4 regions of the Paraburkholderia bryophila genome follow, and region 4 is predicted to be linked to each of the others. Evidence: riboswitches for the same ligand, from Rfam matches in the RefSeq annotation. Region 4 holds a riboswitch; each other region holds the start of a gene.
The links. Region 4 has a riboswitch for cobalamin ahead of cobG (precorrin-3B synthase). Riboswitches for the same ligand answer to the same signal wherever they lie in the genome.

Region 1 (8,004 bases), 340 kb from region 4:
CCCGCGGTGATCGTGGTCTTGCCTTGTCCTGAGGCGGGCGCGCTGATGAAGAGCGCCGGGCACGCGGACATGGCTTAAAACTCCACGCCGCGTTGCGCTTTCACACCTTGCTCGCGGTACGGATGCTTGACGATGCGCATTTCGGTGACCAGGTCGGCGGCTTCGATCAGCGCGTCCGGCGCGTGACGGCCGGTCACGACCACATGCAGCATCCCGGCGCGCGCGTTCAACACGGCGAGGACTTCGTCGAGGGGCAGGTATTCGTACTTGAGGACGGTGTTCAGTTCGTCGAGGATCACCATCTGGTAATCGCCGCTTTCGATCATCCGGCGCGCTTCGTCCCAGCCTTTGCGCGCGGTGGCGATGTCGGCGTCGCGATTCTGCGTGTTCCACGTGTAGCCGTCGCCCATCGTGACGAAATCGCAATGGGCGATCGCGCCGAGGAAGTCGCGCTCCGACGTATGCAACGCGCCCTTGATGAACTGCACGACGCCCAGCCGCATGCCGTGGCCGAGCACGCGCACGGCCATGCCGAACGCGGCCGTGGTTTTGCCCTTGCCGGTGCCGGTATTGACGATCAGCAGACCTTTTTCGACGGTGGCCTGGGCCTGTTTCTTTTCGTGGCCTTCGCGCCGGCGCTCGGTCATCCGTTGATGGGATTCGGGGTCGGTTTTCATGGCAGGTCCTGTTGTTGGATGGCGCGGTCGGTGGATGCGGCGATAGCCACGGTGACACCGGCATGGATCGTCTTGCGGACGATAAGGCGGGCTCGCGACGCCGGCGGTTCGGCCGCCCCAGCCAGCAGCGCGCACGGCTCACACACACCGTCCACGCCGAGATGGGTCTTTGCCGCTGCCGAGTATGTTTCTACCGGCACCGCCGCGATCTGCTCGCGGCTGAAGAAAACCAGCGGCAAAGCATAGCGTGTGCAGAAATCAAGTAAACCGGCTTGCTGCGATTTAGTGTCGATCGAAGCGACGACCCGGATCTGATCGAACCGATACGTGCCGAGCGCGGCACGCACGGCCGCTTCGATCTGTTCGGCCGAACTATGCAAGCGGCAGCCGATGCCGACACTTAGCGTTTTCATTGGGCATTCGCCGTGATTCGCGGCAATGCCGACATCGACGCCGACTTCATTTCGCCGTTGAGCCACGCGCGGCTCATCTCGGCGTGCATCACGTCGTCAGCGGATTGGAAGGACGAAATAGGCAGAAGCGTCTGAGGTCCGGCATCGAGGTCATGCAATACAACTAACTCCCGTTTAACTGCACATGCGAACGCATGGGCAGGCACCAAACGCGCGCATACGATAGCACACGACACCCCGCCCGATAAGCCTTCGCGGCCGGTGTTTCCTTGACGGCGGCGGGCCGCGGGCCTACACTCGCACGCACTTTTGGTGCTCGTGTGCGCGCTCTCGCGCACGCAGTTAAACGGGAAACAGGGTGCCCGCCTGCAAAGGACCGGGTCAACCTGTGCTGCCCCCGCAACGGTAAGCGAAATGTGGCGTCCGGTTCAGTCTCCGGCGTCGCGGAGCCGGCTTCAATGTCCACGCGCAAGGCCGCGTCGGCATGTCACCACTGGGCGAGAAACTCCTCGCCCGGGAAGGGGAAGCGGCGCTTTCGCCAGCCCGGATACCGGCCAGAACATGCAGAACGAACGCCGCGGGGATGCGGCGTGCGCTCATGACCTCCGCACAAAACGAAACGCGCCGGCGTACCCGTGCAACTCCTACGGATGGACCTCACGATGCAAACTCAAATGCGCAAGATTCCCGTCACCATCGTCACGGGCTTTCTCGGCAGCGGCAAGACCACGCTGCTGCGGCACATTCTTCAGCATGCGGGCGGCAAGCGCATCGCGGTGATCGTCAACGAGTTCGGTGAACTTGGTATCGACGGCGAAATCCTCAAGGGTTGCGGTATCGGTTGCGACGAAAACGGCGTCGAGACCGAAGGCCAACTGTATGAACTGGCGAACGGCTGCCTGTGCTGCACGGTGCAGGAAGAATTCTTCCCGGTGATGGAAAAGCTCGTGGAACGCCGCGGCCAGATCGATCACGTGCTGATCGAAACCTCCGGCCTCGCGTTGCCCAAGCCGCTCGTGCAGGCGTTCAACTGGCCGCAGATCAAGAACAGCTTCACCGTCGACGCGGTGGTCACGGTGGTGGACGGCCCGGCTGCCGCGAGCGGCCAGTTCGCCGACAATCCGGTCGCCGTGGACGCGCAGCGCCAGGCCGATCCGAATCTCGATCACGAATCGCCGCTGCACGAACTGTTCGAAGACCAGTTGTCCGCGGCCGATCTGGTGATCCTGAACAAGACCGATCTGCTCGACGACGCGCAGCAAGGCGCGGTCGAGGCCGTGATCCGCGAGGAGATTCCGCCGCAAGTGAAGATCGTGCGCGCACACATGGGCCAGCTCGATCTGCATACGTTGCTCGGGCTCGAAGCGGCGTCGGAAGAAACGATCCATTTGCGCCACGACCATCACGGCTCCGCTGAAGATGCCGATCACCATCACGACGAATTCGATTCGGTGGTGGTGCAGGCGGATGCGCCGTCGCGCGAAGCGGTGATCGCCGCGTTGCAGTCGCTCGTCGAAACCAACACGATTTACCGCGTGAAGGGTTTCGCCGCGCTGCCGGGCGCGCCGATGCGGCTGGTGATTCAAGGCGTGGGCCGCCGCTTCGACAGCTATTTCGATCGACGCTGGCAGGCCGGCGAAGGCGGCCGCAGCCGCTTCGTGCTGATCGGCGAAGACCTCGACCAGGCCGCGCTGCAACGCGCGTTCAACGTCGCGCTGGGCGTCTCGACCCGCCACGAAGCGCAACAGGCGTAAGCGCTCATGCATCTGCTGCGCACGACGCCGGGCGGTTTTGTCGACGATACGCAAGGCGTGATCCGTATCGATCAGCAGCCTGCCGAGATCGTCGTGCTCAGCTCCGCCGACACCACGCTGTCGCTGCTGGCGAGCGTTTTTCCACGTCTGGGTGAAGGCTTTCCGAGTCTGCGGCTCGCGAACGTCACGTATCTGCGGCAGCCGGCTTCGGTCGACTTCTATGTCGAAGACGTGTTGCAGCATGCGCGCGTGGTGGTGGTCGATCATCTCGGTGGCGAGGCGTATTGGCCTTACGGCATCGAGCAGGTGGTCGCGCTCGCCGAGCGTAAGCAGCAGACGCTTGCGATGTTTTCCGGCGACCTGCAGGAAGATCCGAATCTACTGGCGCGCAGCACCGCAGACGCCGATCTGTGCCATCAGTTGTGGCGCTACCTGCGCGAAGGCGGCGCGCAGAATGCGGAAGCGTTTTTGCGCTGCATCGCGCACCGCACGTTCGGCTGGGGACGTGAACCGGCGCCGCCGCGCGCGTTGCCCGCCGCCACGCTCTATCACCCCGAGCGCGATACGCCGAGCGTCGCCGATTGGCAGGCGCGCTGGCGCGTCGGCGCGCCGGTGGCCGCGATCCTGTTCTACAAGGCGCATCTGCAGGCGGCCAATACGGCAGTGTTCGATGCGCTGATCGACGCGCTTGAGGCGCAAGGGCTCAATCCGCTGCCGGTCGCGATTACGTCGCTGAAAGATGCGATGAGCCGCGACGTCGTGCAGTCGTTGTGCGCGCAACATAAGGTCGCGCTGGTGCTGAACACGACCGCATTCGCCGCGTCCGCGATCGACGATCCCGAGCCGCTCGCGCTCGCCGGCGACGCGCCGGTGCTGCAGGTGATCCTGAGCGGCGGCAATCGCGAGGACTGGCTGAAGGACAACCAGGGCCTCAATTCGCGTGATATCGCGATGCACATCGCGCTGCCGGAAGTGGACGGGCGGATCATCACGCGCGCGATCAGTTTCAAGGGTCTGGCCTATCGTTGTCCGCACACCGAAGTCGATGTGGTCCGCTATCAGCCGGATCTCGAACGCGTGGACTTTCTTGCCGAACTGAGCCGCCGTTGGTGCCGTCTCGGCACGCTCGATAACGCGGACAAGAGACTCGCGCTGATTCTCGCCAACTATCCGATGAGCGAAGGGCGGATCGGCAATGGCGTCGGGCTCGATACACCGGCTTCGGTGGTCGGCATTCTGGCGATGCTGCGCGACGAGGGTTATCGCCTCGCCGATTTACCCGCGGACGGCGGCGCGCTGTTGCGGCAGCTCACCGAAGGCGTGACCAACGACCCCGTGGTGCGGGATTTGCGGCCGGCGTTGCAAAGCCTCGCGCTCGACGACTATCTGATTTACTTCAACGCGTTGCCCGCCGATGCGCGCGAGGCATTGAACGCGCGCTGGGGTACGCCCGAGCAGGACCCGACGTTGCGGCGCGGCCGTTTCATGATCGCGGGATGGCGCTGCGGACAGGTGTTCGTGGGCATTCAGCCGTCGCGTTCGCGCGAGCAGGGCGACTACGCGAGCTATCACGACGCCGAACTCGTGCCGCCGCATGCGTACCTCGCGTTCTATTTCTGGCTGCGTCATCAGTTCGGGATCGACGCGGTCGTGCATGTCGGCAAGCACGGTAATCTTGAATGGCTGCCCGGCAAGAGCGTCGCGCTGAGCGAGGCGTGCTGGCCCGATCTGATTCTTGGGCCGATGCCGCATCTGTATCCGTTCATCGTCAACGATCCGGGCGAGGGCAGCCAGGCGAAGCGTCGCGCGCAGGCCGTGATCATCGATCATCTGATGCCGCCGCTCACGCGCGCCGAAACATACGGGCCTTTGCAGGACCTCGAACGCCAGGTCGACGAATACTATGAAGCGCTGATGGTCGACCCGCGCCGCTCGAAGCTGTTGCGGAGCACGATTCTGGCGACCATCGTCGAACATAAGCTGCATGAAGAACTGAGTCTCGCGGCGCCGAACGGGCAGGACGCGGAAGATACGCTGCTGACGCGCGTCGACGCCTGGCTGTGCGAGTTGAAAGAAGCGCAGATTCGCGATGGTTTGCACACGTTCGGCCAATCGCCTGACGGTGTGCAACGGCGCGATACGTTGCTGGCGTTGGGGCGCTTTCCCGTCGGTGACGGGCAAGGCGGCAAGGCTGGGTTGATCGATGCGCTGGCCCGCGATCTGCGGATGGATCATCTGTTCGATCCGCTGTCGGTGGATTGGTCGGCGGTGTGGGACGGGCCGCGTCCTGATGTGTTGCAGCGCGTGAGCGACGCGCCGTGGCGGCATTGCGGCGATACGCGCGAACGGCTGGAATTGCTCGCGGCGGAGATGTTGCGGGGCGTGTGTGGGGATTGTGTTGATCGCGGCGATGGCGACGCTCGCGCCGAGGTGGATTTAACGCCGGCCGCTGGCGGTTTGCCGCAAGCGGAGCGTGTGATCGAGCGTCTGCGCAACGATGTATTGCCTCGCCTCGACGCGTGCGGTCCGCAGGAAATGATGCAATTGAAGCGCGGCCTCGAAGGGCGGTTTGTGCCGCCGGGGCCGAGCGGTTCGCCATCGCGCGGACGCCCTGACGTACTGCCCACCGGCCGCAATTTCTATTCCGTCGACACGCGCGCGGTTCCGACGCAAGCCGCCTGGTCGCTCGGATTGAAGTCTGCCCAGCAACTGATCGAGCGGCATTTGCAGGAGAAAGGCGACTATCCGCGCGCCATCGGTCTCTCGGTGTGGGGCACCGCGACGATGCGCACCGGCGGCGACGATATCGCCCAGGCGCTTGCCTTGCTCGGCGTGCGGCCGAAGTGGGCGCCGGGCAGTCATCGCGTGACCGACTTCGAGATCATGCCGATCGACGCGTTCGACCGGCCGCGTATCGACGTCACGCTGCGCGTGTCCGGTTTTTTCCGCGATGCGTTCGCCAATGTGATGCATCTGTTCGACGCCGCCGTGCAAGCCGTGGCCGAACTGGATGAGCCGGAGGACCTGAATCCGATTCGTGCGCGCGTGCTGCGCGAACGCGACGCGCTGGTCGCGCGCGGCATGGACGCCGCCGAGGCGCGCCGGCGCGCCGGCTGGCGCGTGTTCAGCGCGCGGCCCGGTGCGTATGGCGCGGGTCTGCAGGACATGATGGACTCGCAACAATGGCAGACCGACGCCGATCTCGCGAATGCGTATCAGGCGTGGGGCGGTTACGCGTACACGCAGAAGAGCGCGGGCGAAGAAGCGCGGCAAGCGTTCGGCGTGCGCCTCGCCGCGATGGACGTGGTGCTGCAGAACCAGGACAACCGCGAGCACGATCTGCTCGATTCGAACGACTACTACCAGTTCCAGGGCGGCATGGTCGCGGCGGTGCGGCATCTGGCCGGCGATCAACCGAGCGTGTATCACGCCGATCACAGCAATCCGGCCGCGCCGCGCGTGCGGACGCTGCATGAGGAGATCGCGCGGGTGATTCGCTCGCGCGTGGTCAATCCGAAGTGGCTCGACGGCGTGAAGCGTCACGGATACAAGGGCGCAGCGGAAATCGCCGCGACGGTGGACTATCTGTACGGTTATGACGCGACCGCGCGCGTGGTCGCGGATCATCAATATGCGCTCGTCACCGATGCCTATCTGAACGATGCGGATACGCGCGAGTTCTTGCAGCGGCACAATCCGCATGCGTTCCATTCGATTTGCGAGCGGCTGCTTGAGGCCATGCAGCGAGGGTTGTGGCAGGCGCCGGGTGAGTATCGTGGGCAGGTTGAACGGCATTTGCTCGCGAGCGAGCAGCAGATCGAGGGGGCGCGGATATGAGTGAGGGGAAGCGGGGCGGCGATCAGGGTGTGATTCAGGGCGCGGACCAAGACTTGACGCAGGGCGTGATTCAGGGCTCGGACCAAGGCGTTACTCAAGGCGCAAACCCACGCCTCGCTTTTCCGTTTGCCGCGCTGGTCGGGCAGACGCCGTTGCAGCAGGCGCTTCTACTGGCCGCGATCGATCCGGGGCTGGGCGGCGTGCTGGTCACCGGGCCGCGCGGCACGGCGAAGTCGACTGCGGCGCGCGCGCTGGCCGAGTTGTTGCCGGAAGGCCAATTGGTCAACCTGCCGCTCGGCGCCAGCGAAGACCGCCTGATCGGCACACTCGATATCGAAACCGTGCTGCGCGACGGCGCGGTGCGCTTCTCACCCGGCTTGCTCGCGAAGGCACATCGCGGCGTGCTGTATGTGGATGAAGTCAATCTGCTACCGGATGCGCTCGTCGATGCCTTGCTCGACGCGGCGGCAAGCGGCGTGAATAGCATCGAACGTGACGGCGTTTCGCACAGCCACGACGCGAGCTTCGTGCTGATCGGCACGATGAATCCGGAAGAGGGAGAGTTGCGGCCGCAACTAATCGACCGCTTCGGGTTGATGGTCGAATTGCAAAACTGTTTTGAGCCGCAGGTGCGCCAGCAGATCGTGAAGGCGCGGCTTGCGTTCGATCTCGATCCGCAGGGTTTTCGCGCGGGCTATGCGCAGCAGCAGGCGCTTTATGTTCGGCGGATTCAGGCCGCCCGCGCGACGCTGCCGCAACTCGCGTTCGACGACGCGGTGCACGCGCGCGTCAGCGCGTTGTGTATCGACGCGGCCGTCGATGGTTTGCGCGCCGATCTCGTGATGCTGCGCGCGGCGCGAGCGTTGGCGGCGCTGGAGCAGGCCGCGGCGGTGACGGCCGAGCATGTGGATCGTGTCGCCGAGGCGGTGCTGGTTCATCGGCGTCATCAGCGGGAGAGTTCGGCGCCGGGTGAGTCGCGTGATGGGGATGCCGGGCGGCAGGGGCGGAGTGGAGATGAGCCTGAGCGGCGCGCTGAGTCTTCTTCGTCTGCGGCTTCGTCGGCTTCTTCGTCGGCTTCTTCGCGAGGCGTCGGGATGTCGTCCGTCGGTGCTAATTCCAATGGCGATTCCGGCGAAGCTGACTGGGGTTATTTACCGCCCGAGCCCGCTGGGACCACTCAAGTCAAAGGCGTTATACCGCTCAGCGTAAAAAAACGCTGAGCCATCGGAAGGGCGCAGCCGCTGATTCACGCAGCGGTTTTCGATGGCGGCAAGGCGCGCGCGCGAGCGCAGGACCGCTTTCGGGTCCGCGTGATCAATGGGT
Region 2 (8,004 bases), 770 kb from region 4:
ATGATTCTCGTGGCTGGAAAAGGCGACGTGAGGAGCGGCGGCGAACCGGACTCCGCTAAGAGTGCGACCGGCATCATACCCGGGCGCGTGTGTGCCGCGCATGTCACGCCGAAACGTCGGGCGTGGGGATGCGGCAACACCTCTAACATCAATATAAGCCGCATTGGCGCAAGGAGGATAAAAAGCGCAATACCGGCGGTTACGGCAGATAACCCGGCGGGCGCCGGAGCGGCGCTGCAACAGCGATAGCGCGCGCTTGTGGCATGGCGCCGCCCGCGTCGGGCGGACTCAGGCGCGCTCGCGTTTGCGCAGCAGATACGTGTCCATGATCCAGCCATGCGTGCGGCGCGCCTCGGCCCTGACGCGTTCAATTTCGTCGATCACGTCACGCAGTTTGCCGGCGATGAGAATTTCGTCGGGCGTGCCGACATAGGCGCCCCAGTAGATGTCGAGGTCGTCGTTCGCGAGATGCCGGTAGGCGTTCTGCGAGTCGAGCATTACGACGACGCTGTCCACGTTGTCCGGGAAGCCTTCGGCGATCGAGCGGCCATTGGTGATCGTGATCGAGCGGCCGATCAGGTTCAGCGGAACCTTGTGCCGCGCCGCCAGCGCCTGGACGCTGCTGATGCCGGGAATTACTTCGTAGTCGAGCGCCTCGCCGCCGCCTTCTGCGATCGACTCGGCGATCGCTTCGACAATGCGAATCGTGCTGTCGTACAGCGACGGATCGCCCCACACCAGAAACGCGCCGACCTCGCCGTCGTTCAGTTCCTCCGCGATCAGGCGTTCGAAGATGCGTTGCTTGTCGCGGTTCAACTCGTCGACCGCGGAGCGATAGTCGCCGTCGTCGGGCCGGCGTTCGGGGCTGCTCGCCTCGACGATCCGGTAACGCTCGCCGTCCACGAAACGCTCGATGATCTGCTTGCGCAACGCGATCAGCTTCTCTTTCGCGACGCCTTTGTCCATCACGAAGAACACGTCGGCCTGGTTGAGCGCGTTGATGGCCTGAACGGTTAGATAGTCCGGATCGCCCGCGCCGATTCCTATGATCAGGATTTTTTTCATCAAGAGGTTTCCGGTTAATGAGGATGAGTGGAGATCAGCTCGATGCTGTCGAGCTGCGCCGCGCAGATGTCACGAACGATCTTCACGAAATCGTCGAAGTAAGGCCGCCCCGCAATGTCTTTAGGTGCGACCGCATACAGTTCGCTCCACAGCCCTGCGGCGCCGACCCGTTTCGCGAGCACGTAGTCGTGATCGACGTAGTTCTTCACGCCCCAGTTCGGCAGCGCCGCAATGCCGCGCCGGCTCGCCACGAGTTGCATGATCGCGATGGTCAGTTCGGCGGTGCGCCGTTCGAGCTTGATGCCGGCCGGTTCGAGAACCTCGCGGATCAGGTCGATACGCGTTTCCGGCACCGGGTAGGTGATCAGCGTCTCGCCTTGCAGGTCTTCCGGGCCGACACGCCGCTTGTTGCGCAGCCGGTGTTCGTTGGCGATCACCACCTGGATCTCGAAGCGGAACAGCGGCGCGACGTGCAGGCCGCGTTTGGCCGCGGGCTTCGAACCGATCACCACGTCGGCCTTGCGCTCGTTCAGCAGTTTCATCGGGTCGGCGTGAAAACCCGCGACCAGATCCACTTCGACCTCCGGCCAGCGGCGCCGGAATTCGTCCATGACCGGCATCAGCCAGTCGAAACAGGTGTGGCATTCCAGCACGATACGCAACTCGCCGCGCACGTCGCCTTTGAGGCGAACCAGATCGCGTTCGGCCGTGGCCACCGCGGCCAGCGTGTCGCGCGCGAGCGCGAGCAGCCGCTCGCCGGCGGCCGTGAAACGCAGGCCGTGGCGGGTCCGTTCGAACAGCGATACCTCGTAATGCGCTTCCATGTCGCGGATCTGGTGCGACAACGCGGACTGGCTCAGATTGACGCGCTCGGCGGCGGCGACCAGCTTGTCGGACTCGGAGATCGCGATCAGCGAGCGAAGATGGCGCAGTTCAAGCATGGCGATACACCGAAGCGGGAAAAGTCTTGATATGAATGTGGCTCATATGATGATGAAAACATGTCGCTTGATGAATCATAGCGCGACTCGCACACTGCGCGGCATTCACTCAAGGATTCCGCATGGCCCGCACCCACATTTCCGGTTTTCCGCGCATCGGCGCGCAACGTGAACTGAAGTTCGCGCAGGAGTCGTTCTGGCGCGGCGAATCCGACGACGCCTATCTGCGCGACGTCGGCAAGGCGCTGCGCGCGCGTCACTGGGCATTGCAGCGGGACGCGAAACTGGATTTCGTCGCGGTCGGCGATTTCGCGTGGTACGACCCGATGCTGAATCTGACGGCGTTGCTCGGCGCGCTGCCGGAGCGTTTCGGCTTCGAACCGGCGACGCTGTCGCTCGCGCAGTATCACGAACTGGCGCGCGGCAACAAGGCGCAGCCGGCAATGGAAATGACCAAGTGGTTCGACACCAACTATCACTACCTCGTGCCGGAACTCGGTCCCGATACGACGTTCAATGGCGGCGTCGACTGGTTCTTCGACGAAGTCGACGAAGCGCTAGCGCTGGATTTCGCGGTCAAGCCGGCGCTGATCGGGCCGATCACCTATCTGTGGCTCTCCAAGAGCCGCGTGGCCGGCTTCGACCGGTTGTCGCTGCTGCCGGGACTGGTGATCCGCTACATCCGCATTCTCGATCAGTTGAAGGCGCGCGGGATCGAATGGGTTCAGCTGGATGAACCCGCGCTGTGCCTCGACCTCGAACCGGATTGGCTCGAAGCGTTTGCCGCCGTCTACAACGTGCTGGGCGACGGGGGCGTCAAGGTGCTGCTGGCCACGTACTTCGACACCGCCGCCGACCATGCGCCGCTGGTCGCCGGTCTGCCGGTTCACGGCGTACATATCGATCTGGTTCGGGCGCCGCAACAACTGGACGCATGGCGTTCGGCGCTGCCCGCGGACAAGGTGCTGTCGGTCGGCGTGATCGACGGGCGCAACGTCTGGCGCGCCGATCTGGGCGAGATCGCGGCTTCGCTGGAAAGCGTTGACGCGGAGCGCGGCGACCGGCTATGGATCGCGCCGTCGTGCTCGCTGGCGCACGTGCCGGTCACGCTCGCTTCCGAAAAGAAGCTCGACGCCGAACTCCGCTCGTGGCTCGCTTTCGCCACCGAAAAGCTCGACGAGATCGGCACGCTGGCCCTGGCGCTGCGCGATCCGGCCGCGGCCGAACCGGCGCTCGCGGCAGCGGATGCCGCGCTCGATTCGCGACGAAGTTCCGGCGGCGTGTTCAACGTGCTGGTGCAACGGCGCGTCGCTACCATTACCGACGCGATGGCGGACCGCAAGAGTCCGTTCGCCGACCGTAGCCGCGTGCAGCGTCACGCGTTGAAATTGCCGTTGCTGCCCACCACGACGATCGGCTCGTTTCCGCAGACGCCGGCCATCCGGCAGGCACGCGCGGCGTACCGGCGCGGCGAACTTCGCGCGCTCGACTATCTCGAGCGGATGCGCGCGGAAACGGCGAGCGTCGTGCGCAAACAGGAAGAACTCGGGCTCGACGTACTGGTGCATGGCGAAGTGGAACGCAACGACATGGTCGAGCATTTCGCCGACAAGCTGTGGGGCTACGCGTTCACCGAAAGTGGCTGGGTGCAGAACTACGGCTCGCAGTGCGTCAAGCCGCCGATCATTTACGGCGACGTCTATCGTCCCGAACCGATGATCGTGGACAACGCCTGTCATGCGCAGTCGTTGACCGACAGGTTGGTGAAAGGCGTGCTGACCGGTCCGGTCACGCTGCTCGAATGGTCGTTCGTGCGCGACGACCAGCCGCGCTCGACCACGGCGCTGCAACTGGCGCTGGTGATTCGCGATGAAGTAATGGACCTTGAAAAAGCCGGCATCCGCATCATCCAGATCGACGAGCCGGCGTTCCGTGAAGGGCTGCCGCTGCGTCAGGCTGACTGGCCCGCGTATCTCGACTGGGCGACCCGCGCATTCCGGATCGCGGCGGGCGGGGTGTCGGACGCGACGCAGATTCATACCCATATGTGCTATTCGGAGTTCAACGACATTTTGCCGTCGATCGCCGCGCTGGATGCGGACGTGATCACGATCGAGACGTCGCGCTCGTCGATGGAACTGCTCGATGGTTTCGGCGAGTTCGCCTATCCGAACGGAATCGGCCCGGGCGTGTACGACACGCATTCGTCGCGCGTGCCGAGCGTTGAAGCGATGCAACGTCTGCTGGAGCGTGCCTGCGAGGTGATTCCTGCCGAGCGCCTGTGGGTCAACCCGGACTGCGGTCTGAAAACCCGTGGCTGGCCCGAGACGGAAGCCGCGCTGACCAATATGGTGCAGGCCGCGAAGGCCTTGCGGCAGAAACTTGTTGCGTCCGAGGTGACGTCCGATCTCACGAACAATTGACGGACGGCACTGCCAGTCGTTACGCTTGCGCCCTGATGGTTCCCCTTACCGGGATCAAAAGGGAACGCAGTGACGCGCAGCAATGCGCCGAGTCTGCGGCTGCCCCCGCAACTGTAAGCGACGAGTTCGCGCCACTCATGACCACTGGGAGACCGGGAAGGTCGGCGCAGAACGGCGACTCGCGAGCCAGGAGACCTGCCATCGACCGAGGTCTGCGCAGCCGCATCGGGCGGGGTGTCCCGATGCGCCAGCACCGCTCCATGCGGTCGCTCGTTGCAAAGACAGCCTAACCTCAGGACCTGTCATGTCCACCAGCACGTTTCAAAACGCTCCACTCGCGGGGGCGTTGTGCCTTCGCCTTTCCGCATCAGGCATTGGCTCACTATGAAGTTCCGTCATCTCCTCGTTACGTCCGCGCTGACGGTTTCCTCAGTTTCCGCATGGCAAACGGCTCACGCCGCGGACGACGCGTCGCTGTCGCCCGACGCCCAACAGCCGGCTCAAACCACGCTGCCGAACATTCTCGTGACGGGCGATACGCAGCATCTGCCGCAATCGTTCGATCAACGCTATGCGTCGACGCAAGTCCTGAACAAGGCGGATCTGGACCGTCTGTCGCCGGCTGATCCGAGCATCACGCAAGCGCTGGCTACGTTGCCCGGCGTCACCGTGTCGCAAAACGGCGGACCGGGCGCGACGGAGGCCGTCAGCATTCGCGGGTCGAGCGGCAGCCAGGTGGCGGTGTTTATCGACGGGATCCGGGTCGGTTCCGCGACGACGGGTCAGGCCTCGTGGGCCGATCTGCCGACCTCCGCGTTCGACCGCGTTGAGGTGATCTCGGGGCCGGCGGCCGCTTCGTTCGGCGCGGACGCGGTGGGCGGCGTCGTGCAACTCTTCACGAACCATGCGGCGAATCAGCCTAACCGGACCACGGTCTCGGTAGGCGGCGGTTCGAACAAGACGTTCGACACGCAAATCCGCACCTCGGGCAGCCTTCCGTCCACGGGTCCGCTGTCGGCCTTGTCCGGATTGACGTACTCGCTGGGCCTGCACGACTACAACACCGCGGGGATCGACGCTACCAAACCGTTCGCGTACGGGCACGAGGACGGCCGCAATCCGTACCACGCGCAAGACGTGGACGCGCGGCTCGGTTATGCGCGCGACAACTGGTCGATCTCGACCTTCGCGCTTTATCACAAGTCCACGTTCTCCTACGACAACGCCGGGGGCGATAACCAGCAGCTCGATCATCAACTGACGACGGGTATCGCGCTGCACGTCGATATCACGCCGTACACGCAGTTCGACCAGTCGGTCGGCTACGCGAACGACCGCCAGTTCCTCTACGCGAACGACCCGACCCTCGCCACCGATGAAATCGACTCGACGCGTTTCAGCACGTCGACTTCGCTGACGCATCAGGAGCACGGGCATACGCTGTTCGGTCTGCCGTTGTCCGGCGAGACGAAGCTCGCTTACGACTTCTCGCGCGAGCAGGCCTTCCTGCCGATCGATATTCCGTCGGGCGTGCCGGCTCGCAACGATTCGGCGGTTTCGCTGCATCAATCGGCCGTGCTCGGGGCGTTCACGCTGTTCCTCGCGGGCCGCCACGAGATCGTGCAGGGGCAGTCGGTCAATACGGGCAACGTCGCGCTCGCTTATGCGATCACGCCGGTTTATACCGCGCGTGTTTCGTATGGCAACGCGTTCCGCCTGCCGACGTTCAACGATCTGTATTACCCGGGTTTCTCGAACCCGAACCTGTCGCCCGAACGCAGCGACACGGTCGAAGCGGCGCTCGATGCCACCACGTCGATCGGCACGTTCACGGCCGCGTTGTACGACACGCGGGTGCATGACCTCATCACGTACGACCCGGTGACGTTTGCTCCGGTGAACGTGGGGCGCGCGCATATTCAGGGTATCGATCTGTCGTACCGTGGCACGCTCGGCCGCTCGACGCCGGTGAGCCTCGCGATCGGTCTGCTGAATCCGCAGGACGTCACCGACCGCACGTGGCTCAATCGTCGCCCACGTCAGACGGTTAGCCTGAGCGTCGATCACACGTGGGACGAGTTTCATCTGCACGCGCTGAGCACCGGCGTGACGCTGCAGTACGGCGGCTCGACTTACGACGATCCGGCGAATACGACGTATCTGCCGTCGTACGCGACGGTCGGTCTGCGTGCCGCTTACACGGTCAATTCGCATCTGACGTTGTCCGCGTCGCTGACGAATCTGTTCAATCACACGTACTCGACCGCGTATGGCTATAACACGTTGGGTCGGACGGCATTCGGCAAGCTGGCGTATACGTTCTAGCGGTTTAGCCGTTAAATCAGATCGCTGTCGTCACCGGCGCAACCGCGGCTGGATCCGTAATACTCGGCTTGCCGGTTTCGACGTGGCCTGCAATACGCCGCACCCAGTTCGCGTTCCCCGCGACCGTGAACTGAAAGTCATACCACTGGCTGTTGCACGACAGGTCCCAGTGCGCCTCGGCAGTTTTCCCCGCCGGCACGGTCAGCGTTTGCGGCGGCGTGCCGTACGCGACGTCGGTGGCGGTGACCGTCAGCGGCGTGGTCCCCGCGTTGGAGAGCGTGACGTAGACGTTGCCGTTCGCCACGTCGTAGCAGGTCACCACATCCGGTTTCGCCGCCGCGTCCGCGACAGCCGTCCCGCCGAATCGCCGGAAATAGCCGTTCGGGCCGTACACGTTCACCCTGTAGTTGCCGTTCGCATCCAGCGCCCATGTATCGGTCAACTGCTTGCCGGCTTCGACGGTATAGCGGCGCGGCATGGCGGTCGGGTCGCCCGTATAGACCCAGAAATGCGCGCCCTGCGTGCCGGTGTTGGCGAACGTCAACGCGTAGCCTTGCGCTTGCAACTGGCCGTTCACGTGCAGTTCGTACGGTAGCGCGCGCGCCGGTCGCGTGCCCGGTTCCTGTGCGGTCACCAGTTGTTGCACGGTGCTCGCGGGGGCGGCTTGCGCCGTCGGCCGCGCGCACTGCATGTCGGCTTGCGAGACATAGGTCGTCGTGTTCGGCAGGGACGGCACGGTCGAGTCCGACTTCGAAAAGTCGAGCGCGGTGGTCAGGTCGCCGCAGATCGCACGGCGCCACGGCGAGATATTGGTTTCCATCACGCCGAAACGCTTCTCGATGAATTGCAGCACCGACGTGTGATCGAACACCTGCGAGCAGACGAAGCCACCCTTCGACCACGGCGACACGACCGTCATCGGCACGCGCGGGCCGAGGCCGTACGGCAGGTTGTCGGCGGTGTAGGTGCTGGCCTGGGTCGCGGTCACGACGTTGTGACGTTCGAGCGAAATGTCCACCGTGCTCATGCCCGAGCCCGGCACTGTCGGCGCTTGCGGCGGCACGACGTGATCGAACAGGCCGTCGTTCTCGTCGTACATGATGAACAGGACGGTCTTGCTCCACACGTCGGGATTCGACGTCAGCGCGTCGAGGATCGTCGAGATGTAGTTCGCGCCGTACAGCGGCGTGAATTTCGGATGCTCCGAATAGGCCGCCGGCGGCAGCAGCCACGACACTTGCGGCAACGCG
Region 3 (8,004 bases), 1.5 Mb from region 4:
GCAGCTTCAACATGTCGGCGCAGGCGTTTGCGTTGCTGCTGTCGTCCGGCGTCGGCTATCTGCTGACCACGCAATTGACGCATGAACAACTGGTGGCGTGGGGCTGGCGTCTGCCGTTTCTGTTCGGCGCGCTGGCCGGTCCGTTCGGCTTTTATATCCGGCATCGCGTGGCCGAGTCGCCCGAGTTCGAGCGCTTGCTTCAGCATCGAGAGAAGCCGCCGCGCGTGACCGTCCGGCAGTTCTTCCGCGATAACGGCGATGCGGCGATCTGCGCGATGGGCGTGATCATCGTCGGGGCGGCGACGAATTACGTGTGGCACTCGTATCTGTCGGTGTATGTCGAGCGGCAATTGCATTTGCCGCTGTCCACCGCGTTGCTTGGTGCGTTCGTGTCGGGCGCGTTGAATCTGTTTCTGTTTCCGCTGTCGGGCAAGCTCGCCGATCGTTACGGCGCATACCGCTTGTTCTATCCGATCGTAATTGCGTGGATGGTGTGCGTGTATCCGCTCTATCACTTCGTCGTGACTAACCCGACGCCGGGGCATCTGTTCATCGCGCAGATGGTCGCCACGGTGTTTCTCGCGGCGATGTCCGGTGCGCATCCGGGCATGCTCGCGACGCTTTTCCCCGTGCGTAGCCGTTCGGCGGGCGTGGCGCTCTCGTACAACATCGCGGTGACGTTGTTCGGCGGCATGGCGCCGCTCACGATTACCGGTTTGACGCGCGTCACGGGCAGCAGTCTCACGCCGGCGTTCTACCTGATTTTTGCCGGTTTCGTGTCGCTGGCGATGGTGTATTTCACGCGCGCCGGACGAGCGCACGGCGGCGTGGCGGCGCGGGCCGCTACTCACTAGATTAACCACGAGCTTATTGCATGACCCAGTTTTTAAACACGGACGACGAACGCGCGCCGAATGAACGCCCGGTCGCGGTGGTGGCGAGCCGCCATCTGAATGTCACGACGCTGGCCGGCAGCGGCACGGTGCCGGTCTTCACGAACGGCGACTGGCTTGCGCCGACGCGCGATGTGCGGCGCGCGGTGATTCTGATTCATGGACGTTTGCGCAACGGCGATACGTACTTCGATCTGGCGCAGCGCGCCTGCGAACTGGCCGGCGGCAGCGCGGACGACACGCTGCTGATCGTGCCGCAGTTTCTCGCCAGCGCCGACGTGGAGGCGCACGCCGTGCCGCCTTCCACGTTGCATTGGGACTGGATCGGCTGGATGGGCGGCGACAACGCCGTCGGGCCCGCGCCGCTCAGTTCGTTCGATGTGCTCGACGCCATTCTGCACACGCTCGCCGCGCGCGAGCAGTTTGCGTCGTTGACCGAGGTGGTGATCGCGGGGCATTCGGGCGGTGGCCAGGTGGTGCAACGTTACGCGGTGGTCGCGCGTGGCGATGCGCCGCTCACGGCGCGTGGTATTGCGCTGCGCTATGTGGTGGCGAATCCATCGTCGTATGTGTATTTCGATGCGATGCGGCCGGCGGCGTCGGGTGAATTCGCGATGTTCGATGCGGCCGCGTGTCCGTCGTTTAATCGCTGGAAGTATGGGCTTGAGGATTTGCCCGCGTATGCAAATGGAGAGGGCGATGAAGGCGACGCAGCGGCGTTGCTCGAAGCGCGCTATGCGCAGCGTGATGTCACGGTGCTGCTGGGCGGCGCGGATTGCGATCCGCAGCATCCGGCACTCGACCGGTCCTGTGCGGCGTTGACGCAAGGAGAGCATCGGTTGGGGCGCGGACTCGCTTACGCGCGCTATATGGCGTTGCGGCATCCGCAAGGGCTGGCGGCGCATCGCACGTTGGTGATCGACGGTGTCGGGCATGACGCCAAGGGGATTTTTGCGTCGCCGCAAGGGCGCGCGGCGTTGTTCGGTGATGCAGCGTGATGGGGGCGATGGGATTTTGATCGAGCCTTGATAGGCATGCGCCGTGCTACTCCTGATCGCGTTGGTGCTCCCACTTCTCGAAGGACCACGCGACATGAACAGAACCCGACATTTCCCCGCCGCGCTCGCCGCTGCATCGTTATCTGCATGGCTGGGCGTCGTTTTGCCGTGCAGTAATGCCTATGCCGACGATGCCCCCAGCCCCTGCGCGGCGCTCAAACGCATCGTGGCGGCCGCGCCGGGCGGCTTGTCCTCGCTGACACCCGACGACGGCAAAGGCGTTGCCCAACCCTACGGCGACGACGCCCAATGTTCAGCCGGTCACGGCAGCTACCAATGTATGTGGACGCCGCACCACGACGCGGGCTCGAACGCGGATGCGTTGCAAGCCGTCGCGGCCGATGTCGCTTCCTGTTTGCCCGAGGCGACGCACAATCAGAATTCGCCTGCACGTCAGCACTTTTATGTCGGTGCGCCGGGCAAACGGACCGAGATCACGCTCGCGCCGACGGGCTCGAACAAGTTGCGGCTGGTTGTGTCGGGCAAATGATCGGCTTGGGTAGACGGCGTGTTTCCTTTTGAGCGGAAGCGCGGTGGCTAGCGCGACGCCGGCCACCAGGTCCAGCCACGTCGCGAGCAGCGCAATTCGATCACCGAAAGCGGCGCGATCTCGATGCGTGGAAACACCGCGGGCGAAGCGCCGAGCACGGATACGATCGCTGCCCGCAGCACCGGTGCGTGCGTGACGGCGACCACGTTGTGTATCTCGTTGGCCTGGGATGTGTGGCTTGTCCGTTCGATTAGCGTTTCCAGCCATTCCCCTGTCCGCATTACGAGTTGGCTGAACGACTCGCCCCCGTGTGGCGCGGCGTCCGGGTCGCGGGTCCAGGCGGCGAGTTCTTGCGGCGCTTCGGTCATGAGGTCGGCGAGGCGTCGGCCGTGCCAACTGCCATAGTTCAGGTCCGCCAAGTGCGCGTCGACTGTCGCCGTCAGGCCCAAGGCCGAGGCTGTTTCGCGCGCGCAGCCGGCAGGGCTGATGATGCCGGTTGCATCGTCGAGGATCGGCAGAGACGAACGCGCGGCCTGGATTTCGGCGAGACCGCGTGGGTCGAGTGGAGCAAGTGGGTCGGCGGCGGGAAAACGGCCTGCACGCATAGCGGCAGTCGAGGCGTGGCTAATCAGTAATAGCCGAATTTCCATACCGTTGGTTCCTTACGTTTCCCTGCACCCGGCGCTGGCACCGACGCCATGCACTCGCGCGTTAGTTTTGCATTGCCGAAGGCCGGAGTTTAACGCGTAGAATAGCGGCACTGCGAAGCTCAGAAGCCGGTGAAAGCCCGGCGCGGTCGCGCCACTGTAATTGGCATCTCCTGCCAAAAGCCAGACCTGAGCTTTGCGCACTTCCTCTGTAATCGACTATCGGGGCGCGTTACCCCAGGAGATGTCCGTCATGACTGAAGCTGTTCTCAATTCCGGCAATCCGGCTGTTGCTCAGCCCACGCCGATTCCATTGCGCGAGTTGCTGCCGTGGATCGTATTCGGCGGCTTGCTGTTGCTGCTCGCTATTTACTTCGTTGGTGCGGAAGAGGGTGCTACCTCGCTGGTGCCCGGCATGTACGTGCATGAGTTCGTGCACGACGGCCGCCATCTGCTCGGCTTTCCTTGCCACTAACGGAGCATTGAACATGGTCGGTAAATTGTTGGTGCGCGGGATGCTGGCAGGCATCGCCGCAGGGTTACTCACGTTCAGCTTCGCCAAAGTGGTGGGCGAGCCGCAGGTCGATCAGGCGATTTCCTTCGAAGAAAAAGCCGATGCCGCGAAGGGCGAAGCCCCTGAGCCGGAAATCGTCAGCCGTGAGACGCAGGCGGGCCTGGGTTTGCTGACCGGCGTGGTGACGTATGGCGCGGCGATTGGCGGGTTGTTTTCGCTAGTGTTCGCGTTTGCCTATGGACGTGTCGGCGTGGTGAGTGCGCGGGCGTTGTCCGCATGGCTTGCGCTCGGCGCGTTCATTACGATTGTGATCGTGCCCAATATCAAGTATCCAGCGAATCCGCCGTCGGTCGGCGACCCTGAAACGATCGGCGCGCGTACCGGGTTGTTCTTTTTGATGATCGCGATTTCGCTGGCGGCGATGGTGTTTTCGTTGAAGGTGCGGCGCCGGTTGGCCGTGCAACTCGGTACGTGGAATGGCTCGATTGTGGCGGGTGTGGTGTTCGTCGTGATTATTGGCGCTGTGCAGCTTTCCATGCCGGTGATCAATGAAGTGCCGGCGGCGTTTCCGGCGGTGCTGTTGTGGAAGTTCCGCGTTGCCGCGATCGGGATGCAGGTCATTATGTGGACCACCATTGGGCTGCTGTTCGGCGCGTTGGTCGAGCGGAGCGCGTTTGTGCGCCCGATTGGGCGGGCGGCGGTTTAGTTTTTGCTGATGCTGGTGTGCCGTGCGCAGCGCTTGAGAAGGTAGTCCGATCAAGGAGTTGCTGCGGTTGTAGGAAGGTTATCCACAGGCTTGCAAACAAAATCTGGGGATAAGTTTTAAAGGCGAGGCGCTGGGCACGGTCGAATGACGGTGTGCGGCGGCCTCGCTTTTTTGCGTTTGGGGTTTTCGGATGACTTGTCCTTTCTTGATTTCCTACGCTTCGTGTAGGCGCTGATAGAAGCGCGCTGTAGTTGGTGAAAATAGAAATACAAGGTTGAGAATTTTCAGATCCTCTCGTCGCTGAGTTCCTTATAGCGTGCTTGTGCTGCATACAAGTACAACCAATAAGGATGACGATGAAAGACACGAACGGATCTCGTCATCGATGTGTTCAATGTAGATAGATTGGATGGTGAACCGCTTGTCGACTATCCCGAGCCCGGCGCTAGATTGATGATTGTCGAGCAATGTAAGGGAGGCAGTGGCGTGGACTTGCGCCATCCATATCGCATTCTGGAGTAGGTGAACTATGCAACGACCTTTCGCGAATCACGAACTGAAATTACTTGAATTTCTTCTCACTGTGAACGAATCGCTCTATGAAAAATATTTACCCCGTTGGAGAGCTCAAATAGAAACGTGTACGGTTCGTGAGGTCAATGTGCCCTACTGCCTGGCGATCAGTCACGAGGATCGTTTGCCTGGTGGCGGTTACACAACATTGGCTCGTGATCTGATCGCAATCGATGAGGGAGTGTCCGTGCTCATCTATGCGTACGTCATCGAAACGCGCTCTGGTTATGTCTTGCACTCCCTCGACATCGATCGTCTTGATGGAGAGGCGCTTGTTAAGTACCCGGAACCGGGTGACGGTCTCATGATCATGGAAGCGGGAAAACGCATCGGAGGAGCAGACTTACGACACGTCTTCAAGGAATCTGATCTTCCTCCTCACCGTAAGCTCCCCTAGACGTCTTCGCCAATCCGGGCGTCGTTCTGTGAATCCATTCGTCAGGACGCGGTGACGCGAATCCGACGCGCCATCGCTGGATGGCGCACCGACCAGGCTCGAGCCTGGATTCGACCTTCAATCATATTCTCTGCAAGTTGCCCGTGATTTGATCGAGGTGGCGTCGTGCCTTTGCGCGACACCATTTTGATCGTGGAATTTGCTGACGGTTTGGTTCTCACATTCCTACATATCACGTAGGCGTCCGGCAGGAAAACACGCTCAATTGCAACCATGCTTTGTATTTAGGAATTGTCGGATAGGCGTTTATTCCAATCTCCTTAAAAGTTGTGACGGCCGTCATCGACCGAAAAAAACTAAAGGAGAAACATGAAAGCGTGGAAATTCAATAGGAGCTTGAAAAGCGGACTTGTCCGTCTATCCACCGCATCCTGCTTGCTGATGTTTGGCGCTTCCGCCAATGCGGCGACTTACGAGCAGTGCATGCAGATCTATCAGAAGTCTCTCGGGATTCCCGGAAGTCCGATTTGTGCGATCCAGGTCGCGGGAACATCGCCTATGTCGAGAGGCGATGACGATCCGTATAACTCGATAAATTACTACAACTGTCCGAATGCATCAGGTTGGATAAATGACTATTGCGGTGGCGTGCCGGTACCACCGCAGTCCGACGAGTCATGTCCGGTGGCGGATCCGGTGCTGCCGGCAAAAGGCATTGTCATGCTGTCCGAAGCTGATTTTGCGAGCGGTGATGCATCGCCACTTGTTTTCAGGCGCACGTATCTTTCGAAGCCTTATGACACTACGCAGATGCTGATGGGGCGTAACTGGGTCAACAATTGGCAACGAAGGATCGACCTGATCGGGGCGAAAGCGAGCGTACCTCACATTGTCGTCTATCGAGGAAACCAGCAACCGCTGACGTTCAATTGGAGCGGCGACGCGTGGATCGTTGCGGGAAATAGCGGGATCTCGCTGACCCAAGCCGCCGACGGAAATTACTATTTGAAGAACCAGTTGCTCGGTACGACGGAGATGTACTCGGGCACCACGGGTCAGTTCCAATTCGAAACGACTCGTACGGGAATGCGTCGCGAGGTCGTGTATGACGATAAGCAGCGGGTGGCGATGATCGGCGAGAGTCCGATCGATCGTACGTCACAGCGGGGATTGTCGATCAGTTTGACATACGACAATAACGATCGGGTATCGAGCCTGATTAATCCGTTGGGCAATACCACGCGATACGCGTACGACGTGAATGGCAATCTTGTTTCGGTGACCGGACCAGACGGCTATGTTCGGCAGTACCTGTACGAGGATGCTCGTTTCGCCAATGCGTTGACGGGAGTAAAGGACGAGTCCGGTTCGCGGATAGTGACGTGGACTTACGATGCCAGCGGACGCGCTGTGTCGGTCACACACCCCGACACCCGGCGAAATACGTCGTTGAGTTACGGTCGCGCCAGGACAATGGTCAGCGATGTGTCGGGCACAAGTACTTACGCGTTTGATGATCTGGCCACGTTGCGTCCCCGTTCGATTGATACGCCAGAAGGCACTGTCTCGCGCACGTGGGATGCGGCAGGAAACCTGAAGCAGAGACAGACTCCCGATGGATCCACCCAGTACACATGGGATAGCGCCAATCGACCGACAAAAGCCATTGCGACGGTTTCAGGGAAGAAAACGGTAACGACGGTCGAGTACAACGACGACGACTCGTTGCATCCGCATCTGGTCGCGACACCTAACAAGATCCGTGCGTTTGTTTATGACTCGGGCGGGAACGTTACAGGCTACGCGGAGCGTGAGACGACGGACCTGACCGGCGAACTCGGGATGCAGGCGGTAGGCACGGGCAGCCAGTTGACGGTTGGTGCGCGTTACGACCAGGCAGGACGCCTTCTGTCGGCTGCGGTTGTTCGCGACGGTAAAAAGACTGAAGACTGGACTTACGCCTATGACGTGAGAGGCAATATCGCATTGACGCGGGATGCCGTCTCAGGTTGGGAGATGCGAACGCTCGGCCGCGACGCCGCGAATCGCGCGACGCAGATAGCAGGTATTGGCGGTCAGGCAAGCATCGCTTATGACGTGCGTGGGCGGGTATCGTCATTTCAGTACAACGAGAAGGCTAGCGTCGCCAACGGTGGGTTGGCGCGGTATCTCGCCGTTGATTACGGCTACGCAGCGGATGGCACCGTATCGACGCGTAAAGCGATGGTCGCCACGAATGGCGGTGCTCCGCAGTTCATCAGTGATGCAGAGCTCGATATTTGGCTCAGCAACTGGGAGCTGGGCAATGAGCCTGTTTCACCGGCCGCCAGTCTCACAGGGATCAAGTCCGAAGCCGACGCCTTCGCTCCGAAGCCCTGTGTCGAGTGCTATATGACTTGGAAGGCCACGCTGACGGAGAAGCTCTTTAGCGATGCAATAAGCGATAGACTCTTGAAGTGGGGCGAGACAAGTGAACTGATGTCGAGTGATCAGTCGCAGGTTCCGTACCTTGCCCTCGTGCCCGACCTGACCAGTTCCGCGAAGAGGTCGACACTCTACGGCGCCATCTTTGGGGCTGGAAGTGGTGGAGGAATGGTTAAATGTAGCGGACGGGAAGGCCGGGAGCAATTGTGCCACGATGAATTTGAGTACGATCAGGATATGTGCACTACGCTTGCTGGCCCGCGAGGAGTTCGCTTTCTCGCGAAGTGTAGAGCTGACGCATT
Region 4 (8,004 bases):
GCGGCTGGAAGGCAGGTTGTGGGCGCAGTTGAAGTCGGGGTCGTAGAGGCGGACGGCGGCTTATTTAGCTCTTTTATGGGCCGCCTTCGCGTTTGACTCGTGCCGTCGGATGACGACGCGGCCGGTTCAATCCTTCGCGTATAACGTCGAGTCCGCGAAACCTTCGGCGGCCAGCACCTGGCCGACCAGGATCAACGCGGTCCGCTCGATCGATGTCGACTGCACCTTGCCGACGATATCGTCGAGCGTGCCGGCGATCTTCTCCTCGTCGGGCCAGCTCGCGCGATAGATCACCGCGATCGGACACGCGCCGCCGTAATGCGGCCGCAGTTCATCGACGATCCGCGCGAGGTGCCGCACGCCCAGGTGGATCGCCATCGTCGCGCGGTGCCGTGCGAGGTCGGCGAGTTGTTCGCCTTCGGGCATACGGGTTTTGCTCGCGTAGCGCGTGAGAATCAGCGTCTGCGAAACATCGGGCAGCGTGAGTTCGCAACCGAGCGTCGCGGCGCAGGCAGCGGTTGCCGTCACCCCCGGCACGATTTCGTACGGAATGTTCAGCTCGCGCAGGCGACGGATCTGCTCGCCGATCGCGCCGTATAACGACGGGTCGCCGGAGTGCACGCGCGCGACGTGCTGGTTGTTGTCGTGCGCGGTCTTGAGCAGCGCGATGATCTGGTCGAGATCGAGGTCGGCGGTGTTGACCACGAGTTCGGCCGTGTGACCTTCGAGCACTGCGTCGGGCACGAGCGATCCGGCGTACAGGATCACTGGGCAACTGCGTACGAGGCGCTGGCCTTTTACTGTGATCAGTTCCGGGTCGCCTGGACCCGCGCCGATGAAAAACACCGTCATTTACTGCTCCGTGATTGGTTGGGGTGGCGTGTGCCGCTTGGGTGGCCGGTTCCGTGTGCGCGGTGCAAGTTCATGTTGTGGCTCAGGCCGCTGTTTGAGCTGCGGCTGCGGCTCGCGCTACGGCTCAAGCCGCCGTTAAGGGCACGGCTCACGCGAGCACTCTCAACGCGTCGAGCAGATCGTCAACGCTGTCGAACTCACGATCCACCGCCGGCAAGTCGGGCCGGCGCAACATCACGACCGGCAAGCGACGTTCGCGCGCTACCTCAAGTTTCGCTTCCGTCGCGCCGCCGCCGCTGTTTTTGCTGACCACGACATCGAAGGCTTGCAGCGCGAACAACGCGCGCTCGCCTTCGAGCGTGAATGGGCCGCGCGTCGCGATGATCCTCGCGCGCGTGGCGTCCTGGTGCGGATCGAGACAACGTACGGTCCAGAACTGATGCACAGGAATTTCGTCGAGGTGCGCGAGCGGTTCGCGGCCGAGCGTGAATAGCGGCTTTCTGAACGGTGCGAGCGCCGCCGTGAGCTCGTTCCAATTGCCGACCATTCGCCAATCGTCACCGGCTTGCGGCTGCCAGGCCGGGCGGCGTAGCGCCCAACACGGCACATGCGCTGCACGGCTGGCGTGCGCGGCGTTCGCGCTGATTTGCGCGGCGTACGGATGGGTCGCGTCGATCACCATGCTGATGCGTTCGTCCGCGATGTACTGCGCCATGCCCTCGCTACCGCCGAAACCGCCGACACGCACCGCGCACGCCAGATCGTCGGGCACCTTGCCGAGACCCGCGAGACTGTACACGTGCGTGGAATCGAGTTGACGCGCGATGCGCAATGCGTCGCCGGTGCCGCCTAGCAACAGGATTCGCGTCATTGTGCGGCTCCGCTGTTTGACGCGCTGACTGCGGTTGTGGTGCTGGCATCGCTTGCGCTATTTGCACCGCTTGCCTGGCTTCCGCCGCTTGCCACGTCCACCTCACGCGCCGGCTTCACCACCTCCAGCAGCGTGATCGGCAACGCCTGCCGCCACGTATCGAAACCGCCGAGCGGTTGCGCATCCGCCAACGCAATACGCGTCAGCGTGCCGCCAAACCGCTCGCGCCACGCGACCAGCGCCGCCTCGCCCTGCAACGTCACCACATTGGCAACCAGCCGACCGCCTTCGCGCAAACTCGCCCAGCACGCTTCCAGCACGCCCGGCACAGTTACGCCGCCGCCGATGAACACCGCATCCGGCGCCGGCAAGCCCCGTAACGCATCCGGCGCGCGACCGGCCACGAGCTGCAGGCCCGGCACGCCCAACGCATCGCGATTGTGTTCGATAAAGCGCTGCCGTTCCGCGTGGCCTTCAATCGCGATCGCGCGGCACGTTGGATGCGCGCGCATCCATTCAATGCCGATCGAGCCGCTGCCCGCGCCCACATCCCACAGCAACTCGCCGGGCGTCGGCGCGAGACGCGCGAGCGTGATGGCGCGCACATCGCGCTTGGTCAACTGGCCGTCGTGGCGAAACGCATCGTCGGGCAAGCCGACAGTGAGCGGCAGACGCGGCGCACCCTGGGTCGCCCGGCATTCGAGCGCGATCAGATTCAACGCGGCCACCTCGCCCGCGGACCATTGATCCGCGCGACCATCGATCCGGCGCTCCAACTCCCCGCCCAGATGCTCCAGCACGATCATGCGAGTCGCGCCGAAGCCGCGCGCGTTCAGCAACGCCGCCAGCGCCGCGGGCGTGCGGCCGTCCGCGCTCAGCACGAAGACGCGCGCGCCGTGATGCAAGTGCGCGTTCAATGTCGGCAGCGGACGGCCCACCAGCGACACCGTCGCGACGTCCTGCAACGGCCAGCCGAGACGCGCGGCCGCCAGCGACAACGACGACGGCGCCGGCAGCACCCGCAACTCGTCCGCCGGCAGTTGACGCGCGAGCGTCGCGCCGACGCCGAACAGCATTGGGTCACCGCTCGCCAGCACGCACACCGCGCCGCCACGCTCGGCGAGCAACGGCGCGAGATCGAACGGACGCGGCCACGCGGCCCGCCGCGCCGCGAGACGCGCGGGCAGCATCGCCAGATGCCGCTCGCCGCCATACACCACCGACGCCTCCAGCAACGCACGTCGCGCGGACCGCCCCAAACCGGCGAAGCCGTCGTCGCCAATGCCTACCACGGTCAGCCATACCGGCATCCGACCATCCTTATTCTGTATCTTCAAATAATGCGCTGAGCCACGCCGATCAAGGCGTCCAGCCTCGTTATGCTGTTCGAAAAAAGGCATAATACAGCCGCCGGCGCCCTTCGGGGCCTAAGAGGGAACACAGTGTCACTGTGGCTGCCCCCGCAACTGTATGCAGCGAGTCCGCCCGCGCTGCGCGCCACTGGTTCGACCGGGAAGGCCGCGACGGACTTTGACCTGCCAGCCAGGAGACCTGCCGGCGAGACTGTTCGTGCCAGCCAACATCGGGCGGGGTGTACCGATGCCGCAGCAACGCCCGCTTCCAGGCTTGCTCGGGCCACCGCGCGACGCTACCCGGTGTCCGTTTTGAAGCAAGCTTCGTCCTCTCCCGTTATGCATCATGCGGCGCTCGCGCTGCGGCCGTCGGCCTGTCCGGGGCTGCTGCGGATCGTTGTTGCGCGCGACGGAGGGCTGTGCCGGATCAAGCTGCCCGGCGGCGCGTTGAGCGCAGCCCAGGCGCGCGCAATTGCCGATGCGAGCTTGCTGCACGCCGCAGGCGCGATTGAGGTGACCAATCGGGCGAATCTGCAGGTGCGTGGTGTGCGCAGCGGGCAGGAGGCGGCTTTCATCGAGGCGTTGATTAAGGCGGGACTTGGGCCGACCGGCGCGTTGATTGAGGCTGGGCTTGAGCCGAGCGACGCGTTGATCGAGGCGGCGCCTGGGCCGACGCGGAACGTGGCAGCCGCGGAAACTGGCCACCTGGATCCAGCCGCCGCGTACGCAGCGACCACCCTCGCCGCCGATGACGTCCGCAACGTGATGATCAGCCCCGCCGCGGGACGCGATCCGTTTGCGTTGTTCGATACAGGTCCCCTTTGCGCCGAATTACTCGCGCTACTGCAAAGCGAACCGCGTTTCGCGGCGCTGTCGCCGAAATTCGCACTGTTGCTGGATGGTGGCGAACGGCTTGCGCGTATCGATCATCCACACGACGTGTGGCTGGCGGCGACGCAAGGTTCCGATGGCGTGCGGTTTGTCGTTGGCCTAGCGGGTTGCCCGCCTGAAGCCGGATCGCAGCACGCCGACTACACCGGCGCTTTAGCGGCCGTCCGCCCGTCACAAGTCTGCGCGCTGATCCGCGCGTTGCTGCACACGTTTCTCGACCTCGCCGCAGCCGATGCCACGCGTATGCGTCACCTGCTCGCCACCCATTCCGCCGACGCGCTCCTGCACCACGCGCAACGCTACGTCGATTTCCCGCTGTCGCGCGATGCGTCGCTAGTCGACTGGCAACGCGGCACAGCCGCCGACGCGACGCTACGGCTCGGCGCACAAAAACAAAGCCAGCCGGACACATGGCACGCAGGCGGCCAGCCGCCGCTCGGACGCCTCGACGCCGCCACCCTGCACGGCCTCGCCACGCTCGCCCAACAGCACGGCGACGGCACATTGCGCATGACGCCCTGGCAAAGCGTCCTGCTGCCCGACATCGCAACACACGACGTGCCTGCCGTGCTGACGGGCCTAACCGAACTCGGCCTCGCCACCGACCCCGCGCAAGCCATCACGCGTCTGATCGCCTGCGCCGGTTCGACCGGCTGCGCCAAAAGTCTCGCCGACACCAAAGCCGACGCGCTGCAACTCGCGCCGCGCCTGCTCGCCGGCATCGACGTGCATCTGAGCGGCTGTCCGCGTTCGTGCGCCGCCGCGCATTGCGCGCCGTACACGCTGCTGGCGGTCGCGCCCGGCGCCTACGACCTGTATCGACGCGACGGCCAGCCCGGCTTCGGCGCCTGCGTCGCGCACCGGCTAACGATCGACCAGGCCGCCGACACGCTCGCATGCCCGACCGATATCGACGCATCAAGAGACGCCTCCATACCCGCCCATATTGACGACATCCACGAGCGAAACCCATGAGTAACCTCGATGCTTGATTACATCCGCGACGGTCAGGAGATCTATCGCCAATCCTTCGCGACGATCCGCGCGGAGGCCGATTTGTCGCGCATTCCCGCCGACCTCGACAAGCTCGCGGTCCGAGTGATCCACGCGTGCGGCATGGTCGACGTAATCGACGCGCTGCGGTTTTCCGAAGGCGCCGGCTCGGCAGGCCGCGCGGCGCTCGCGCAAGGCGCGCCGATTCTGTGCGATGCGGGCATGGTCGCGCAAGGCATCACGCGCGCGCGCTTGCCGGCGAACAACGAGGTGATCTGCACGCTCACGCATCCGGACGTGCCGTCGCTCGCGCGCGAACTCGGCAACACGCGCTCGGCCGCCGCGCTCGAATTGTGGCGCCCGCATCTGGCGGGCAGCGTCGTCGTGATCGGTAATGCGCCGACCGCCCTGTTCCATCTGCTCGACATGCTCGATGACGGCGCACCGAAGCCCGCGCTGATTCTCGGCTTTCCGGTCGGCTTCGTCGGCGCGGCGGAATCGAAAGCGCTGCTCGCGCAAGATAGTCGCGGTGTGCCCTATGTCGCGATCGAAGGCCGGCGCGGCGGTAGCGCGATGGCTGCCGCCGCCGTCAACGCGCTGGCCACGGAGGTCGAGTAAATGACCGTGCGAGGACGTCTAGTCGGACTCGGTGTCGGCCCCGGCGACCCGGAACTCATTACGCTCAAAGCGCTGCGTCTGCTGAAGGCGGCGCAGGTGGTCGCGTACTTCGTCGCGAAGGGCAAGAAAGGCAACGCGTTCAGCATTATCGAAGCGCATTTGCACGACACGCAGCAGCATTTGCCGCTGGTCTATCCCGTCACGACCGAAGCGCTCGAACCGCCGCTCTCGTATGAAGCGATCATCGCCGAGTTCTACGACGGCGCGGCGGAGATCGTCGCGGGCCATCTGGATGCGGGCCGCGATGTCGCCGTGATCTGCGAGGGCGATCCGTTCTTCTACGGCTCCTACATGTATCTGCACGACCGGCTCGCCGCGCGCTATGAGAGCGAAGTCGTGCCGGGCGTGTGCTCGATGCTCGGTGGCGCGGCTGTGCTCGGCGCGCCGCTGGTGTACCGGAATCAGAGCTTGTCGGTGCTCTCCGGCGTGCTGCCCGAAGCCGAATTGCGCCGCCGTCTCGCCGATGCCGACGCCGCCGTCGTGATGAAACTCGGCCGCAATTTCGGCAAGGTGCGGCGCGTGCTGGGCGAACTCGGTCTCGCGGATCGTGCGCTGTACGTCGAACGCGCGACGATGGGCAACCAGCGCATCGTGCCGCTCGCCGACGTCGATCCGATGGCGTCGCCGTATTTTTCGCTGCTGGTCGTGCCGGGGGAAAAATGGCAAGGATGAACGCACCCGCCATTGTGATTCTCGGCGCGGGCGCGTTGGAAACCGCGCGGCGAATTCAGATGCTGTATGCGGGTAGCCAGGTGTATGCGCTGCAAGGCCGTGTGGCCGCCGACGTGCCGTACACCGAACTCGGCGCGCAATTGCGCGAGCTGTATGCGAGCGGCACGCCGATCGTCGCGTTGTGCGCGGCCGGCATTGTGATTCGTTGCGTCGCGCCGTTGTTGGCGAACAAGGGTGTCGAGCCGCCGGTGCTGGCGGTGGCCGAAGATGGCAGCGCGGTCGTGCCGCTGCTCGGCGGTCTTGCCGGTGTCAATGTAATGGCGCGCGAGATTGCCGCCGCGTTGAACGTGTCGCCCGCGATTACGACGAGTGGTGAGTTGCGCTTCGGTACCTGTGTGCTCAATCCGCCGGAAGGTTACGCGCTGGCGGATATCGGGCAAGGCAAACGCTTCGTGTCGGACCTGCTGGCGGGGGAAAGCACGCGTGTCGAAGGTGAAGCGCCGTGGCTCGACGACGCGCAATTGCCGCGCTCGGCATCGGCGCGTCTCGCCATTCGCGTGACGCCGCGTGCTTGGGATGGGCGTGACGATGAGTTGGTGATTCATCCGCGCAGCGTGGTGGTAGCGGTGAGTGGCGGGGCCGGTGCCGGTGCTGCTGCGGATGGTGCTGCGGGTTCTGCTGCGGGTTCCGCGAGTGCTGGTGTGGCTGCTAGTACCGGGGCCGCGAGTGCATACACATCAAGCGCCGGGATTGCAGCAAACGTACGCGCCGCATTGAACGAACATGGCCTCGCGACGCTTTCATTAGCCGCCCTGCTCGCCGCCTCGGATCGAATGACGGACCCTGCATTGGCCGAAGCCGCCGCGAGCCTGAACGTCCCACTACGCTTCGCCCAAACCCGTCCCGAAGACGGCGCCCCGCCCAGCAACCTGCTGCACGCAGCGTTGCGCCTCCCCTACGAAACCCTGCACGACGACCCCGACGCGGGCGTCGCGCTGGCCCTCACGCCGCTCGCCATCGACGCGAACACGATCGGCATGGGACGCGGCCGCCTGACCGTCATCGGCCTGGGCCCAGGCAGCGCCGAGCTGATGGTGCCCGCCGCCCGCCTCGCGCTCGACCATGCGACCGATATCCTCGGCTACGAGACCTACGTGAAAATGGCCGGCCCGTTCCGCGCCGAACAGCGGGTCCATGGCACGGATAATCGCGAGGAATTGCAACGCGCGCGTCACGCATTCGAACTGGCCAGCGCGGGACGTTCCGTGGTGATGGTGTCGTCGGGTGACCCGGGCGTATTCGCGATGGCGGCCGCGGTGCTCGAAGCGCTCGAAGCCGCTGCGAACGACGCGTGGTCCGCGGTCGAACTCGCCATCGTGCCTGGCGTGTCAGCAGCGCTCGCGACCGCCGCGCAAGCCGGTGCGCCGTTGGGTCACGACTTCTGCATGCTGTCGCTGTCGGACAATCTGAAACCGTGGAGCATCATCGAAACGCGCCTGCGGCACGCCGCCGAAGCGGATCTCGTGATGGCGTTCTATAACCCGATTTCGCGCGCGCGTCCGTGGCAACTGGATAAGGCGCTGGATATCGTGCGGGCGTATCGCGCGGCGGCGACCCCGGTGGTGCTGGGACGCGATATCGGCCGGCCCGGCAGCACGCTGCGTACGGTCACGCTGGGCGAACTGCGCTCGTCCG

Region 1: another riboswitch for cobalamin. It lies ahead of cobW (cobalamin biosynthesis protein CobW); the one in region 4 lies ahead of cobG (precorrin-3B synthase).
Region 2: another riboswitch for cobalamin. It lies ahead of GGD40_RS33225 (TonB-dependent receptor domain-containing protein); the one in region 4 lies ahead of cobG (precorrin-3B synthase).
Region 3: another riboswitch for cobalamin. It lies ahead of GGD40_RS30050 (CbtB domain-containing protein); the one in region 4 lies ahead of cobG (precorrin-3B synthase).

The regions. Positions count from the first base shown of each region.
Region 1 is NZ_JACCAS010000002.1:3,181,860-3,189,863, forward strand. Features, by position in the region: gene GGD40_RS35150 (cobyrinate a,c-diamide synthase) at 1-71, opposite strand, end outside; gene cobO (cob(I)yrinic acid a,c-diamide adenosyltransferase) at 75-677, opposite strand; gene GGD40_RS35160 (cobalamin biosynthesis protein) at 674-1,090, opposite strand; cobalamin riboswitch at 1,385-1,663, shown strand; gene cobW (cobalamin biosynthesis protein CobW) at 1,753-2,844, shown strand; gene cobN (cobaltochelatase subunit CobN) at 2,851-6,681, shown strand; gene GGD40_RS35175 (ATP-binding protein) at 6,678-7,901, shown strand.
Region 2 is NZ_JACCAS010000002.1:2,745,583-2,753,586, forward strand. Features, by position in the region: gene cobF (precorrin-6A synthase (deacetylating)) at 289-1,065, opposite strand; gene GGD40_RS33215 (LysR family transcriptional regulator) at 1,080-2,006, opposite strand; gene metE (5-methyltetrahydropteroyltriglutamate--homocysteine S-methyltransferase) at 2,129-4,429, shown strand; cobalamin riboswitch at 4,449-4,646, shown strand; gene GGD40_RS33225 (TonB-dependent receptor domain-containing protein) at 4,814-6,754, shown strand; gene GGD40_RS33230 (phosphocholine-specific phospholipase C) at 6,771-8,004, opposite strand, start outside.
Region 3 is NZ_JACCAS010000002.1:2,017,481-2,025,484, forward strand. Features, by position in the region: gene GGD40_RS30030 (MFS transporter) at 1-854, shown strand, start outside; gene GGD40_RS30035 (alpha/beta hydrolase) at 875-1,891, shown strand; gene GGD40_RS30040 (hypothetical protein) at 1,986-2,441, shown strand; gene GGD40_RS30045 (histidine phosphatase family protein) at 2,489-3,091, opposite strand; cobalamin riboswitch at 3,154-3,355, shown strand; gene GGD40_RS30050 (CbtB domain-containing protein) at 3,342-3,563, shown strand; gene GGD40_RS30055 (CbtA family protein) at 3,577-4,308, shown strand; gene GGD40_RS30060 (hypothetical protein) at 4,838-5,278, shown strand; gene GGD40_RS30065 (DUF6531 domain-containing protein) at 5,648-8,004, shown strand, end outside.
Region 4 is NZ_JACCAS010000002.1:3,518,995-3,526,998, forward strand. Features, by position in the region: gene GGD40_RS36550 (polyamine ABC transporter substrate-binding protein) at 1-46, shown strand, start outside; gene cobM (precorrin-4 C(11)-methyltransferase) at 127-852, opposite strand; gene GGD40_RS36560 (cobalt-precorrin-6A reductase) at 1,001-1,723, opposite strand; gene cbiE (precorrin-6y C5,15-methyltransferase (decarboxylating) subunit CbiE) at 1,720-3,033, opposite strand; cobalamin riboswitch at 3,118-3,296, shown strand; gene cobG (precorrin-3B synthase) at 3,415-4,941, shown strand; gene GGD40_RS36575 (precorrin-8X methylmutase) at 4,951-5,577, shown strand; gene GGD40_RS36580 (precorrin-2 C(20)-methyltransferase) at 5,578-6,309, shown strand; gene cobJ (precorrin-3B C(17)-methyltransferase) at 6,306-8,004, shown strand, end outside.